DNA from 3 places in the Amycolatopsis sp. NBC_00348 genome. Region 1 is predicted to be linked to each of the others. Evidence: riboswitches for the same ligand, from Rfam matches in the RefSeq annotation. Region 1 holds a riboswitch; each other region holds the start of a gene.
What was found. A riboswitch is a leader RNA that binds a small molecule or an ion and turns the genes downstream of it on or off. The one in region 1 is predicted to bind thiamine pyrophosphate.
Positions count from the first base shown of each region.

Region 1 (5,147 bases):
CTGAGGTCGTCGCTGCCGGAGTTCCCCGCTGCGGGCCGGCCGTACTACGAGTGCCTGCTGGTCATCGCCGACCTCGCGTTGGCCGAGTAGCGGCTTGTTGCTGGTTGTTACTTTCATTGGGCGCAGGATATACTGCGTCCAATGAAAGCTTCGCCGAGCTTGCTGCCCCTGCTGCGTTCGCGCATGCAGGGTGAGCTGCTCGCGCTCGTGCTCCTGCACCCGGATCGCGAGTACAGCATCACCGAGCTCGCCGAGGCCTGCGGTGTCACGCCCACCGCCGTCTTGCGTGAAGTCGAGCGGCTGACCGGTGGCGGGATCCTGGAAGACCGGCGGGTGGGCCGCAGCCGGCTCGTCAAGGCGCGCACCGACACCCCGCTCTACCCGCCCCTGAGCGAGCTCATCGCCGTCACCTTCGGGCCGATGCCGCTGCTCGCCGAGGCCCTGTCCGGGCTGGCCGGCGTGCGCGAGGCCTACATCTACGGCTCCTGGGCCGCGCGCTACAACGGTGAACCCGGTCTTCCGCCCGGTGACGTCGATGTCCTCGTGGTCGGGTCGCCCGATCCGGACGCGCTCTTCGACTCGGCGGAACAGGTGTCACGGCGGCTGGGGCGCGAGGTCAACGTCCACCGGGTCTCGCCCGAGTCGTGGGCGGCGAGCACCACCGATCCGTTCCTCACCAGCGTGCGTGAGCGTCCGCTGGTGAAACTCAGCCAGGAGACCTGATGCCGCAGTGGAACCAAGGCCGCGAACGGATCGACGCGTTCCTCGCGCGCGGCGCCATCGAGCACGTTCCGGCGTCGCGGGAGGCGGCCGAGGCCGAGCTCGTCAGGGCCCGCACGCACCTCGCGTCGGCGCGGCAGCTGCAGGACACGGACCCGGAAGGCGCCTACACGCTGGCCTACGACAGCGCACGGCGTGCGCTGGCCGCCGTCCTGCAGAACCAGGGCCTGCGGGTGACGAGCCGGGGTGGGCACGTCACCGTCTACGAGGCGGTCCTCGCGCAGCTGGATCCGCCGCTGGGGCCGGTTTTGCGGCCCTTCAACCGGATGCGGGTCCGGCGCAACGAAGTCGCCTACCGGTCTTCGGAGGCGCCCTCGGTGACCGCGGAGGACGTGACGGCCGACGTGGCGAAGGTCGAAGCCCTCATCGAGGTCGCCGAGAAGGCGATCCCGAACATGCCACGCTATTGACCGCCGAACGCCGGCCGCTCACTCCGCGCGAGAGAGCGGTCCTGGACCTGCTGCTGGCTACGGACTTTCCCGGTGCCGCGGCACTTCGTGCCCAAGCGCGCACGGCCGAGGTGACCGGCCGCTGCCCGTGCGGCTGTCCCACGATCGACCTCGCCGTCGACGAAACCGTGACGGTGGCCGACGTCGAGAGCCGGGTGGCCGTGGACGTCGACGTGGCGGACGGCGGGCTCATCCTGTTCGTCGACGAAGGCCGCTTGTCCGGCCTCGAATACTGGAGCGTGGCCGACGAGACCCCCGTCGAGTTCCCGCCGCCGGCGGAAATCCGGGTAGTGACAGCACCAGGTGACGGCTCCGGAGTTCTGCCACCCTCGGAACCGTGAGCGTCTACGTCATCTCCGAGGTCGAGATCCTCGATGAAACCGCAGCCCAGCGCTACCGTGAACTCGCCCAAGCGTCGATCACGGGGTACCAGGGGCGCTACATCGTCCGCGGCGCGGCGCCGGATGCCCTCGAAGGCGACTTCGACGAGCGCAAGCGCGTCGTCCTCGTCGAGTTCCCGGACCGTGAGACGGCCGAACGCTGGTACGCCTCCGCCGAGTACGCCGAAGCACTCGAGCTGAGCAAGACCGCGCTGCGGCGACGGTTGCTGCTCGTCGACGGCGTGGCCTAACGTCGGCTGGGTGGAGCCGCTGACCGCTGATCTCTTCGCGCCGCAATGCCCGTCGGCCGACACGCCGTTCCGGATCGGGGACAAGTGGGGCGGCATGGTCGTCTTCTGCCTCAAAGACGGGCCGCGCCGCTTCTCCGAGCTGCGCGTGCCGCTCCGGAACGTCAGCCCGAAGGTGCTCACCGAGACGCTGCGGTCCCTGGAGCGCGACGGGATGATCACCCGCAAGACCTACGACGAGAACCCGCCGCGCGTCGAGTACGCGCTGACGGACTTGGGCCGGACCCTGTTCGAGCCCATGGACCGCTGCCGCGAATGGGCGGAGAAGTACCTGCCGAGCCTGCGAGAAGCCCGGCAGGCCTACGACCGGGCGGACTAGCCGAGGAGGCCCATCAGCGCGATCGTGATCAGCACGACGGCGGTCGCGAGGGCGTTGATCCAGGCGCGCTGGGTGGCGGTCAGGGCGGCGGTGGCGGGGGTGCTGTTCATGGCGTTTTCCCTACGAGCGGGCCGATGCTTCCGCGGGTTCAGCGCGTTGACCATGCCGAGTGTTAGCAGCTGTGACGAAGCTCACCCGATCATGCCGCTGACCAGCGGAAACGGCACTCAGCCGTCCGAGTGACGGTGGCTGCGGACGGTGAACCAGAGCACCCCGCCGGCCGCGGCCACCATCGTCGCGAATGCCACTGTGCCCACTACGATCGCCTGCGTCATATCTGCCTCTCGGTGCGAAGTCCTTTACCGAGAGACGCCGAACGCGGGCTTTCGTGCACTCAGAGTAGCCGGGATCACAGTCCGTCGAGGGTCTCGTTGATCTGCTTGGCCAGCGCGAAGTCCTTCTTCGTCAGCCCACCCGCCGAATGCGTGCTGAGGTGGAAGGTCAGCGTGCGCCAGCGGATGTCGATGTCCGGGTGGTGGTCGGCGGCCTCGGCGAGCACCGCGACGCGGTCCACCACCTCGATCGCCTTCGGGAAGCTCGGCAGCTCCACCTCGCGCCGGATGACCTTGCCCGTGCGGACCCAGCCGTGGAGCAGGGCCCGGTCGGCCTCGTCGTCGCTCAAGATTTCCGTCATGGCTCCATCGTCCAACGTCCTGGACTAAGGTGCACGGTTGCCACGGGAGTCCGGTGAGCCGGGCTGAGAGGCGGGGTGACCCGCGACCGTTAGCACCTGATCCCGGATCATGCCGGCGAAGGGAGGGCTTTCCCTCCTCGTCCGGCGAAGTGCAGGAGGGTAGATGAAACGCAGTGCTGTTCGCGCCGCGACGGCCATCGCCGTCGTCAGCGTCGTCACAGCGGCGTGTTCGCTGTCGGACGGGTCCGGTGACGCGAAGCAGACGCCCACCGTCACCCTGGTGACGCACGACTCCTTCCTGGCGCCGCAGGAGGTGCTCGACGCCTTCCAGCAGCAGTCGGGCATCAAGATCTCCGTGCTCAAGCAGGGCGACGCCGGTTCGCTGACCAACAAGCTCGTGCTCACCAAGGCGAACCCGGTCGGCGATGTCGCGTACGGCGTCGACTCGACCTTCGCCTCGCGCGCGCTCGCCGAGGGCGTCTTCGAGCCGTACACCAGCCCGGAGGCCGACCGCGGGCCGCAGCGCTACGCCGTCGACCCGGAGCACCGGCTCTCGGCGGTCGACGTCGGCGACGTCTGCGTCAACGTCGACACGAACTACTTCACGGCCAAGGGGATCCCGGCGCCGGAGTCGTACGACGACCTGGCCGACCCGAAGTACAAGGACCTGCTGGTCGCCGAGGACCCGGCGACGGCGTCGCCCGGGCTCGCGTTCCTGCTCGGCACCGTCGCGAAGTACGGCGAGGCCGGCTGGAAGGACTACTGGACCAAGCTGAAGGCCAACGGCCTCAAGGTGGTCAGCGGCTGGGAAGAGGCCTACACGAAGGAGTTCTCGGGCTCCTCCGGCAAGGGGCCGCGGCCGATCGTCGTCTCGTACGCGTCGTCGCCGGCCGCCGAGGTGGGCGACGACGGGAAGCCGCGGACGAAGGCGCTGCTCGACACCTGCTACCGGCAGGTCGAGTACGCCGGGGTGCTGGCCGGCGGCAAGCAGGAGGAGAACGCGCGCAAGGTCGTCGACTTCCTGCTTTCGCAGCAGTTCCAGGCGACCGTGGCGGCCAACATGTACGTCTACCCGGCGCGCCAGGGCGTCGACCTGCCGGCGGGCTGGGCGCAGGTCGCGCCGCTGCCGCAGAAGCCGCAGGCGCTGACCGCGGACCAGGTGCAGGCCGGGCGTGAGAAGTGGATCGGCGAATGGCGCGCGCTCGTGCAGTGACGTCCGGGCCTCCGCCCCGGGCCGGGGGCTCCGCCACCCGGAGCCCCCGGAAAGCAGTGGTCGTAGCGCCACCGCGGACCGCACGCGGCATCGGCCTGGCGCTGCTCGGGCTGGCCCCGATCGGTTTCCTGGTGGTGTTCTTCGCCTGGCCGGTGCTGGCGATCGTCGGCCGCGGGTTCGCCGCGGGCGGGCTCGACGTCGTGCTGGGCGACCCGCAGACGTGGCGGCTGGCGGGCTTCACGGTGGCCACCGCGGCGGGCTCGACGGTCGTCGCGGTGCTGGCCGGGATGCCGGTGGCGTTCCTGCTTTCCCGGGTGCGGCTGCCCGGCGTCGGCTTGGCGCGGACGCTGGTGCTCGTGCCGTTCGTGCTGCCGACCGTGGTGGTCGGGCTGGCGTTCCGGGCGCTGTGGCCGGACGGCGGGGTGCTGCCGATCGTGCTGGCCAACGCGTTCTTCAACGTCGCCGTCGTCGCGCGGACCGTCGCCGGACTCTGGGCGCGGCTGGACTCGCGGACGTCCGACGCCGCGCGGGCGCTCGGCGCGTCACCGTGGCGTGCGTTCCGGTCGGTGACGCTGCCGGCGCTGGCGCCCGCGATCGCGTCCGCCGCGGCTGTCGTTTTCCTGTTCTGCGCCACCAGTTTCGGTGTCGTGCTGATCCTCGGCGGCGCGCGGTACCGGACCCTGGAAACCGAGATCTACCTCCGGACGGTCGACCTGCTCGACCTCTCCGGAGCGTCGGCGCTTTCGCTGATCCAGTTCGCGGCGGTCGTCGCGGCGCTGGTCGTCGGCGGGCTGGCGCGGCGGCGCAAGGAAGGCGCCAGGATCGGTTCCGGCGCCGCGCGACGCCCTCGCGGTGGTGAGTGGTGGGTCGTCGGCGCGGCGGGCGTCGTGCTGGCCCTGCTGCTGACGCCGATCGTCGCGCTGCTCGCCGAGTCGGTGTCCACTTCGGACGGTTGGAGCCTCGCGGGGTACCGCGCGCTCGCGGGCACCGGCGAGAAGGGCGCG
Region 1 is NZ_CP107994.1:6,913,332-6,918,478, reverse strand. Features, by position in the region: gene OHS58_RS30130 (hypothetical protein) at 1-90, shown strand, start outside; gene OHS58_RS30125 (ArsR family transcriptional regulator) at 142-723, shown strand; gene OHS58_RS30120 (hypothetical protein) at 723-1,190, shown strand; gene OHS58_RS30115 (hypothetical protein) at 1,187-1,570, shown strand; gene OHS58_RS30110 (DUF1330 domain-containing protein) at 1,567-1,860, shown strand; gene OHS58_RS30105 (winged helix-turn-helix transcriptional regulator) at 1,871-2,236, shown strand; gene OHS58_RS30100 (4a-hydroxytetrahydrobiopterin dehydratase) at 2,646-2,930, opposite strand; TPP riboswitch at 2,963-3,072, shown strand; gene OHS58_RS30095 (thiamine ABC transporter substrate-binding protein) at 3,094-4,143, shown strand; gene OHS58_RS30090 (ABC transporter permease) at 4,254-5,147, shown strand, end outside.

Region 2 (5,147 bases), 560 kb from region 1:
AGCGCATGACGTTCGTGGTCGCGGCGGGCGGCGCGGTGCCGGCCGGAACGCCCCCGGTGGCGCCGAAGATCGTCGACATCGCGCCGACGGCGTTGCGGCACCTGGGAATCCCGCTTTCCCTGGACGGCTACGCGCTGGGCTCGCTTCCCGCGGACCCGTTCGACTCGGCGGTCTTGAAGCCGCGGGCGGACGAAACGGGCGTCCCGGCGTCGGTGCCCGGCTGGACGCACGACGCGCCGTCGGGCTGGACGGTCCGCAACGCGTCGGCCATGCCCGCGGGTGTCACGGAGTGGCAGGGCTGGGCGTTCACGACGGACGACTTCTGGACGCGCACCGCGCCCGGGCAGGAGCGGGAGGCGAACGTGCGCACCCGGGGCGTCTTCGCGGTGGCGGACCCCGACGAGTGGGACGACAAGGGATCGCCGTCTTCGTCGGGGACCTTCGACTCTTCCCTGGTGTCACCGGCGCTTGCGGTGACCGGCAAGTCCACAGTGGACGTCGGGTTCATCTCGCACTACCGCCAGGACGGCACCCAGCGCGGCGCGCTGACGGTCTCCTTCGACGGCGGCGCGGAGCAGCCGGTCTTGTCGTACGGCCCGGAACCCTCGTCCGCGAACCGGGGTGGTGACGTCCTGTCCCAGCCGACAACGACGTCGGTGGCGGTCCCGCCGGGCGCTCGTTCGGCCCGCTTCACGTGGCGCCTCTACGCGGCGGGCAACAACTGGTACTGGGCGATCGACGCCCCGCGCTTGACGACCCGCTGACCCACGTCGTGAGTGGTAATTAGGGTTAGAACCCTAATTACCACTCACGAGGACCCGAGCACCCAGAACGGTGACACCGGGCCCACGCCCGCGCCGAGCGGGTAGGACTCCGCCACGCACCTCTCGATGAACCGCTTCCCCGCCGCCACCGCGTCCGGCACCGAGGCGCCCTTCGCCAGCGATGACGTGATCGCCGAGGCCATGGTGTCGCCGCCGCCGTGGGTGTTCTCCGTGTCGTAGCGGGGGCCGCTCAACGACAGGAACGAGGCGCCGTCGGTCAGGAGGTCTACGCACGTGCTGCCTGTCATGTGGCCGCCCTTGACCAGGACCCAGCGCGAACCGAAGGCCAGCAGTGCCTCGGCCGCCTCCCGTTGGGATGCGGGAGAAACCACCGAGATGCCCGTCAGCAGGCGGACCTCGTCCAGGTTCGGGGTGATCAGCGTCGCTCGGGGGAACAGCTCCGTGCGGATCGCCTCCAGGGCGTCCTCGCGCAGCAGCGCGTGGCCCGTCATCGACGCCGCCACCGGGTCGACCACCAGGGGGATGTCGCCGCCGACTTCGTCCAGGGTTTTGGCCACGGCTCGGATGATCTCCGCCGTCGCCAGCATGCCCGTCTTGGCCGCGTTGACGCCCATGTCCGTCGCCACGGCCTTGATCTGCGCGGCCACTACGTCGGCCGGGATCTCGGTGAAACCCTGCACTCCCAAGGAGTTCTGCACGGTGACGGCCGTCAGTGCGACCAGGCCGTGGACGCCGTGCGCGAAGAACGTGCGCAGGTCCGCCTGGATGCCCGCACCACCGCCGGAGTCGGATCCGGCGATGGTGAGGGCGGTGGGCGGTGTCACGGCTGCACCACGGGCAGGTAGACCTGGCCGCCGGACTCGGTGAACTCCGCCGACTTCGAAGCCATGCCGGCCTCGATGGCCTCCACAGTGGACAGACCGTGCTCCTCGGCGTACTTGCGGACGTCCTGCGTGATCCGCATCGAGCAGAACTTCGGCCCGCACATCGAGCAGAAGTGCGCGGTCTTGGCCGGCTCCGCGGGCAGGGTCTCGTCGTGGAACGCCCGCGCCGTGTCCGGGTCGAGCGACAAGTTGAACTGGTCGTTCCAGCGGAACTCGAAGCGCGCCTTGGACAGCTCGTCGTCCCACTCCTGCGCGTACTGGTGCCCCTTGGCCAGGTCGGCGGCGTGCGCGGCGATCTTGTACGTGATCACGCCGGTCTTGACGTCGTCGCGGTTCGGCAGGCCGAGGTGCTCCTTCGGCGTGACGTAACACAACATCGCCGTGCCGTACCAGCCGATCTGCGCCGCGCCGATGGCCGACGTGATGTGGTCGTACCCCGGCGCGATGTCCGTCGTGAGCGGACCGAGGGTGTAGAACGGCGCCTCGCCGCAGAGCCGTTCCTCCAGCTCGACGTTCTCCTTGATCTTGTGCATCGGCACGTGGCCGGGGCCCTCGATCATCACCTGGACGTCGTGCGAGCGCGCGAGGTGCGTCAGCTCGCCGAGGGTCTCCAGTTCGGCGAATTGCGCGCGGTCGTTGGCGTCGGCGATCGAGCCCGGGCGCAGGCCGTCGCCGAGGGAGAACGTGACGTCGTACTGGCGCAGCAGCTCGCAGAGTTCCTCGAAGTGCGTGTACAGGAAGGACTCCTGGTGGTGCGCGAGGCACCACGCCGCCATGATCGAGCCGCCGCGGCTGACGATGCCGGTGACGCGCCGCGCGGTCAGCGGGATGTAGCGCAGCAGCACGCCGGCGTGCACCGTGACGTAGTCGACGCCCTGCTCGCACTGCTCGACGATGGTGTCGCGGTAGACCTCCCACGACAGCTTTTCCGGTTCCCCGTCGACCTTTTCCAGCGCCTGGTAGATCGGCACGGTACCGACCGGCACCGGCGAGTTGCGGATGATCCACTCGCGCGTCTCGTGGATCCGCTTGCCGGTGGAGAGGTCCATGATGGTGTCGGCACCCCAGCGGGTGGCCCACACCATCTTGTCGACCTCTTCCTCGACCGACGACCAGACGGCCGAGTTCCCCATGTTCGCGTTGATCTTCACCAGGAAGTTCTTCCCGATGATCATCGGCTCGGACTCGGGGTGGCGCCGGTTGACCGGGATCACCGCGCGGCCGCTCGCGACCTCGGCGCGGACGAACTCCGGTGAAACCCGTTCGCGGGCGGCGATATACTCCATTTCCCTGGTGACGACGCCTTGTTTGGCCCATCCGAGCTGCGTGTTGTGCTCCCGGCCGTCGGCCCAGCCGGCCCGCAGCCGGTGCAGTCCACTGTGGACGTCGATGTTCGCTTCAGGGTCGGTGTACGGGCCCGAAGTGTCGTAGACGTCGAAGTGTTCGCCGTTCGAGAGGTCGATCCGGCGCGCGGGAACACGCAGTCCGGATTCGGTCTGGTGGTAGATCTTGTGCGAGCCCGTGATGGGCCCGGTCGTGACGGAGACGTCCTTGTTCTCCAGCGTTGTCAACGACTTTCACTCCCTACGCCGGCATTACCCGGTCAGGTTCATGCGGTCGGTGACACCCGGGACAAATCCCCAGTCACCCTCTCAGCCCGCCATGGCGCGAGCTCCCGCGTTGTGGTGTTGTGCCACCGACCATGCCACGCCGGGGCGCCAGACTCAAGTCCGCTCACCTCACCCGACCAGTTCGGCCGGTGTGGCGTAGACGTCGACCATGGCTCCGTTGCGCAGCACGGTGATCGGCAGTGCGGTGCCGATCACTTCGGCGAACAGCTGCCGCTGGATGCCCTGCGCGTCCGACACCCGGGCGCGGCCGACGGTCAGCACGAGATCGCCCGTTCGCAGCCCGGCGCGCTCGGCGGGCCCGCCGGAGACGACTTCGCGCACGCGCAGCCCGGCCTCCTGCCCGGTGCGCTCGGCGACGTCGTCGGGCAACGGCGCGGGCACGCCGACGACGCCGAGGTACGCCCGCCGCACCCGGCCTTCGACGACGAGCGTGTCGATGATCCGGCGCGTCGTCGAGTTGATCGGCACGGCGAGCCCGAGCCCGACGCCCGCGACGGCGGTGTTGATCCCGACGACGCGGCAGGCGGAGTCGGCGAGCGCGCCGCCGGAGTTGCCCGGGTTGAGCGCGGCGTCGGTCTGGATGACGTCCTCGATCACCCGGCCGGCGCGCCCGTGCCGCACCGGGAGCGCCCGGCCGAGCGCGCTGACGACGCCGGCGGTCACCGAGCCGGAGAAGCCGAGCGGACTGCCGATCGCCACCACGAGCTGCCCGACGACGAGGTGGTCGGCGTCCCCGAGCACGGCGGCGGACGGCGTCTCGTCCCGCGCCCGCAGCACGGCGAGATCGGACAGCGGATCGGCGCCGACGACGTCGAAGCGGGCTTCGCTGCCGTCGGCGAAGGTCGCGACGCCGTGGCGTTCGCCGTCGACGACGTGGGCGTTGGTCAGCAGGTAGCCGTCGTCGGCGAAGACGACCGCGGAGCCACTGCCGCGCCCGAGCTGAACCCCGGCGACGTGCGGGGTGACGGTCTTGGCGACCGTGCTGACCGCGCGCGAGTAGGCGTCCATCGCCTCGTCCATGAAGTACCTCGATTACACCGTTGCAGGTACTTCAAGTGTGCGCCGCGAACGGCCGGAAGTCCGTTCGCTGCTGGTGAACCGGCGGCGTGACCGGACCAGTGACGGTCAGTGGTTCACCGGTTCGGACCATGCGCCCGTGAAGAATCGGCGAGACACTGCCTGTCGCTTCTGTAACGGTGCAGAAGCGACATCACTGTGGGGTTGATATGCGCAAACTCATGGTTCCGGCACTCGCCGGGCTGCTGGTCACCGGGCTGATACCGGCGACCGCGGCGGCCCAGGGGACGGCTCCCGGCGCGCCCGGCGCCCATCCGAGCTGGCTACCCGCGAACAAGACCGGCTTCGGTACGGCCCACGATCGCGGCAGCAACGTCTGGTTCACGCTCCAGGGCGGGCAGCTGTCCGAGGTCTACTACCCGGACCTGTCCACGCCCAGCGTCCGCTCGATGGACTTCGTCGTCACCGACGGGCGCAGCTTCGCCGTCGCCGACAACACGGCCAAGTCGCAGCAGGTCCGGCGGACCGACGACGACAGCCTGACCTACGAGCAGACCATCACCGACGACCAGCACCGGTGGCGGCTGCGCAAGACCTACGTCACCGACCCGGCCGCGACGACCGTGCTGGTGGACGTCGACTTCCAGTCGCTCACCGGCCGGCCGTACCAGCTCTACGCGGTCGCCGACCCGGACCTGACCAACGACGGCTCCGACGACTCGGCCGCGCGCAAGGGTGACGCGCTCACCGCGTCGGACGCCACCAACGCCGCCGCCCTCACCGCGAAGCCCGGCTTCACGCGCACGAGCGTCGGTTACGCGGGCGCGTCC
Region 2 is NZ_CP107994.1:7,471,140-7,476,286, reverse strand. Features, by position in the region: gene OHS58_RS32780 (alkaline phosphatase family protein) at 1-764, shown strand, start outside; gene thiD (bifunctional hydroxymethylpyrimidine kinase/phosphomethylpyrimidine kinase) at 809-1,609, opposite strand; gene thiC (phosphomethylpyrimidine synthase ThiC) at 1,606-3,240, opposite strand; TPP riboswitch at 3,234-3,358, opposite strand; gene OHS58_RS32765 (S1C family serine protease) at 3,409-4,320, opposite strand; gene OHS58_RS32760 (glycoside hydrolase family 15 protein) at 4,527-5,147, shown strand, end outside.
Region 2: another riboswitch for thiamine pyrophosphate. It lies ahead of thiC (phosphomethylpyrimidine synthase ThiC); the one in region 1 lies ahead of OHS58_RS30095 (thiamine ABC transporter substrate-binding protein).

Region 3 (5,147 bases), 570 kb from region 1:
CCGCGGGCTGGCGGACGGCGTTGATCATCTGCGCGGTCCTGGCCATCGCCGGCGGGCTGATCGCGCTCGGCATCCACAACGGCGTCCTCGCGCCGCCCACCCCCACGCCCGCGCCGCCGGCCGCGGACGAGTCGTCCCACCCGGACGAGGCGCCGCACCTGGGCGAGTGCTTCAGCTGCGGGGTCGAGGGCCCGCCGACGCACGTGCGCCGGGGGACCCCCGCCTGACTCAGGCCAGGATCTCCGCGAACAGCGCCGGGTCGACGTTGCCACCGGAGACGATCGCGACCGTGCGGCCGGTGGGCAGCTCGGCCGCGTGGTGCAGGTAGGCCGCCGTCGTCACCGCGCCGCTGGGCTCGGCGACCAGGCGGGCCTTTTGCGCCAGCGTCCGGACGGCGTCGCGGATCTCGTCCTCGGTGACCGTGACCATGGCGTCGACGACCTTCGTGAGGTGCGCGAAGGTCAGCTCGGACGGCTGCGCGCGCAGGCCGTCGGCGATCGTGCGGGCGCGGTCGGCCATCGGCCAGTCGACCTGGCGGCCCAGCCGCAGGCCTTCGGTCGCGTCGCCGGCCAGCGCGGGCTCGACGCCGATGACCCGCGCCCGCGGGCAGCGCGCCTTGATCGCGGTGCCGACGCCGGCGGCGAGCCCGCCGCCGCTCACCGGCACCAGCACGACGTCGACGTCCGGCAGGTCCTCGGCGATCTCCAGGCCCGCGGTGCCCTGCCCGGCGATGATCGCCGCGTGGTCGTAGGGCGGGACGAGGGTCAGCCCGCGTTCGGCGGCCAGTTCGTGCGCTTTGGCCTCGTGTTCGCCGATCGGCACCTCGATCACCTCGGCGCCGTAGGAGCGGGTGGCCTCGACCTTGATCCGCGGCGCGACGTCCGGCACGACGATCACCGCGGGCACGCCGTACCGCTGCGCCGCGTACGCGACGGCCTGCGCGTGGTTGCCGCTCGAGTAGGCGATGACGCCGCGGGCGCGCGTCGCGTCGTCGAGGGTGCCGATCGCGTTGAACGCGCCGCGCACCTTGAACGCGCCGATCGGTTGCAGGCTCTCGGGTTTGAGCCACAAGGACTTGCGCGGGTCCCACGTTTGGAGCAACAGCGGCGTGCGCACGGCGACACCTTCGACGCGCTTCGCGGCCGCCTCGATGTCGGAGATCGTGACCAGTTCCATGTGCCGAGTATGTCAAGAAACCGTTCGGTTTACACTGTCCATAGTGGACGGTCAACGTGGCGCTCCTCACGCTGCGGCAACGAGGGGAGTTTCCCGCGCGCCTTACACGTTGGACAGGGGAGAAGACTTACTACCGGATCGGGATCATGAGCAAGGAGAACGCAGCGACTTCCGAAACGAAGGAAGCGAAGTCAGGACTGCGCATCGCGCAGGTGATGGCGGCGGCGCTCGCGGCGGTGACGGCGGCGCTGCTGGGGTCGACACTCGGCGTGGCGGGCACGGTGGCCGGCGCGGGCGTGGCGAGCGTGATCACCACGGTCGGCGGCGAGGTGTACCTGCGCTCACTGCAGCGCACGCGCGCGGCCGCGTCGAAGGCCCGCCAGCTGGCGACGTCGGGGATCCGCCGCCGAGGTGGCGCCGAGGTGCCCTTGGCCGAGCAACCCACGGTCCGGCTGAAGCGCCCGGACGACCTGCCCACGGACGGTCCGGACGACGAGCCGGGCAGGCTGCGAAAACTGCGCTGGCCGCTGATCATCGGCACGAGCGTGGTGGCCTTCGCGGTGGCGATCCTGGCGATGGTCAGCGTGGACGCGGCCACGGGCGGCAAGGTAGCGGGCGGCACGGGAGCGGGCATCGGCAAGATCTTCGGCAGCGGCTCGGGCCCCTCGACCCCGACCCCGTCGACGACGCCCTCGACCTCGACGAACGACACCCAGGACTCACCGACGGACACGTCGTCGACGACGACGCAGTCGAACACCCCACCGACGACCTCGTCGGACACACCGACCACCACCCCGACAACGCCGAGCGCGACCTCCCAGAAGCCGACAACCTCGGCGGCACCCCCGACCAGCCAGGGCGCGGCGTCCACCCCGACCCCGTAAAGCCGTGAAGGACTCCTTACCGGCCATAAGAGCCGGTAAGGAGTCCTTCACGGACTTCAGTGTCAGACCAGGTGGGAGCGCAGTTCGCGGGCTGCCGCAGCCGGGTCCTCCGCCTCCGTGATCGCCCGGACCACCACGATCCGCGACGCTCCCGCCGCCAGGACCTCCGGCAAGCGCGGGACGTCGATGCCGCCGATCGCGAACCACGGCCGGGACACCGCGGCGGCGGCCGTGGAACGGACCAGGTCCAGGCCCGGCGCCGAACGCCCCGGCTTGGTCGGCGTCGGCCAGCAGGGGCCCGTGCAGAAGTAGTCGACCCCCGGTTCGGACGAAGCCGCGAGCGCCTGGTCAAGAGAGTGCGTCGAGCGGCCGATCACCACGTCGTCGCCCACGATGCGGCGGGCCAGGGGGACCGGGATGTCGTCCTGGCCCAGGTGGAGGACGTCCGCGCCGACCGCCAGGGCCACGTCCGCCCGGTCGTTCACCGAGAGCAGTGCTCCGTGACGCTCGCACGCCTCCGCCAGCACCTCCAGCGCCGCGATCTCGCCGGCGGCTTCCAACGCGCCGGTCTTGTCGCGCAGCTGGATGATGTCGACGCCGCCGGACAGGGCCGCGTCGGCGAACGCGGCGAGGTCGCCGCGGGTCGTTCGGGCGTCCGTGCACAGGTACAGACGCGCGGTGTCGAGGCGGGCGCGGATCTTGTCACCGGAGAGGGCGGGCATAGCGGCGACCGTACCTGGCGAGCTAGGGTGGCCGAGTCCGCACGGGAGCCCGAGGCACGGGCTGAGAGGGAGCTGCCGCTCCGACCGTGGAACCTGATCCGGGTCATGCCGGCGCAGGGAGCGTGATCCCATGACGAACACCGTGGCCGTGGTAGGTGCCGGCGTGATCGGCCTGTCCGCGGCGTGGCGCGCGGCCGCGAAAGGTCACGCGGTCACCGTTTACGACCCCGAACCCGTGCGCGGCGGCGCGTCCTGGCTGGCCGGCGGCATGCTCGCCCCGGTCACCGAGGCCTGGCCGGGTGAGGAAGACGTCCTCGCCCTCGGCGAAGAGTCGCTGCGCCGCTGGCCCGGATTCGCGCGCGACCTCAGCCAAGAGGGCGTCGACCCCGGGCTTGCCGAGCATGGGACGCTGGTCGTCGCCTTCGACAGCGCCGACGCCGGGCACCTCGACATCCTCGCCGGCCACCTGCAGTCCCTCGGCCGCGCGGCCGAGCGCCTCACCGGGCGCGAGGCCAAGCGGCTCGAACCCGGCGTCGGGTCCGTCCGAAGTGGACTGCACGTGCCCGGCGACCTGGCCGTGGACAACCGGAAACTGCTCAACGCGCTGTACGCGGCCTGCGTCAACCACCAAGTCCGGTTCGTCCGCGAACGCGTCGAAACGATCCCGGACGCCGACGCCGTCGTGCTCGCCGCCGGCGCCTGGACCGGCCGGCTGCACCCGAAACTGGCCGACGCCGTCCGCCCGCTCAAGGGCGAGATCCTCCGGCTGAAACCGCGCCGCGGCTGCCTGCCGCCGCCGACGCGGACCGTCCGCGCCGTCGTCGAAGGCCGGCCGATCTACCTCGTCCCGCGCGGCGACCAGGAGCTCGTCCTCGGCGCGACGCAGTACGAAGCGGGCTTCGACCAGGCCGTCACCGCGCGCGGCGTCCGCGAGCTGATCGAGGGCGCCGAGCGCGTCTTCCCGGCGATCACCGAGTACGAGCTGGTCGAGACGGCCGCGGGCCTGCGCGCCGGCAGCCGCGACGCGCTGCCGTACCTCGGCGTCCTGGCCGACGGCGTCTACGCCGCGACCGGGCACCACCGCAACGGCCTGCTGCTGGCCCCCGTGACCGCGGCCGCCGTGGTCGCCTGGCTCGAAGGTGAGAAGCCGCCCGAAGGCGTCGAAGCGGCTTCACCCGCCCGCCTGCACCAGAAGGAGCACGTGTGATGGAGATCAAGCTCAACGGCAAGTGGACGGAGTTCCCGGACGACGCGACCGTCGCCGACGTCCTCGACGCCACCGGCGGGCAGCGGCCCGGCATCGCCGTCGCGGTCGACGGCGTGGTCGTCCGGCGCGGCGACTGGGCCGCCACCGCCGTCCCCAAGGGCGCGGCGCTCGACGTGCTCACCGCCGTCCAGGGAGGCTGAAGTGGACGAAGCACCGCTCGTCATCGGCACGCACAAGCTGTCGTCACGGCTGATCATCGGCACCGGCGGCGCGGCGAACCTCGCCGTGCTCGAACGGGCGCTGGTCGCGTCCGGCACCGAGCTGACCACCGTCGCCATGCGCCGCGCCGACGCCGAGGGCGGCTCCGGCGTCCTGGAACTGCTCCGGCGCCTCGGGATCGAGCTGCTGCCGAACACCGCGGGCTGCCGCACCGCCGCCGAAGCCGTGCTCACCGCGCGGCTGGCGCGCGAGGCGCTCGGTACCGATCTGATCAAGCTCGAAGTCCACGCGGACGACCGGACACTGCTCCCGGACCCCGTCGAAACCCTCGACGCGGCCGAGCAGCTGGCCGCCGACGGGTTCACCGTGTTCGTCTACACGAACGACGACCCGGTGCTCGCGCTGCGCCTGGAGGAGGCCGGCTGCGCCGCCGTGATGCCGCTGGGCGCGCCGATCGGCACCGGCCTCGGGATCCGGAATCCGCACAACATCGAGCTGATCGTCTCGCGAGCGGGCGTCCCGGTGATCCTCGACGCTGGAATCGGCACCGCGTCGGACGCCACCCTGGCGATGGAGCTCGGCTGCGACGCCGTCCTGCTGTCCACCGCGGTCACCCGGGCCAGCGACCCCGAGCGGATGGCCGCGGCGATGCGGTCGGCCGTCGTCGCCGGGCGGCTGGCCCGCGGCGCGGGACGGGTGCCGCAGCGCTTCTGGGCGCAGGCGTCGAGCCCGCCGCGGTGAACCGGAGCGCCTTAACACCGAACCTGCACCGCCAACCCGTAAGGTAGACGGAACTTTCCGGCGCACCCGCGCACGGGTGAGGGCAGAAGGAGCCAGCCGTGACCACATCGGTTCAGGACACCTCGGGCAGGTTGTACCTCGCCGTGGGAAGGCTGTCCCGGTCACTGCGCCAGGCCGGTGTGCCGGGCCCCGGCC
Region 3 is NZ_CP107994.1:7,481,939-7,487,085, reverse strand. Features, by position in the region: gene OHS58_RS32845 (MFS transporter) at 1-227, shown strand, start outside; gene OHS58_RS32840 (threonine ammonia-lyase) at 229-1,176, opposite strand; gene OHS58_RS32835 (hypothetical protein) at 1,323-2,063, shown strand; gene thiE (thiamine phosphate synthase) at 2,126-2,785, opposite strand; TPP riboswitch at 2,817-2,922, shown strand; gene thiO (glycine oxidase ThiO) at 2,916-3,992, shown strand; gene thiS (sulfur carrier protein ThiS) at 3,992-4,192, shown strand; gene OHS58_RS32815 (thiazole synthase) at 4,194-4,952, shown strand; gene OHS58_RS32810 (MarR family winged helix-turn-helix transcriptional regulator) at 5,051-5,147, shown strand, end outside.
Region 3: another riboswitch for thiamine pyrophosphate. It lies ahead of thiO (glycine oxidase ThiO); the one in region 1 lies ahead of OHS58_RS30095 (thiamine ABC transporter substrate-binding protein).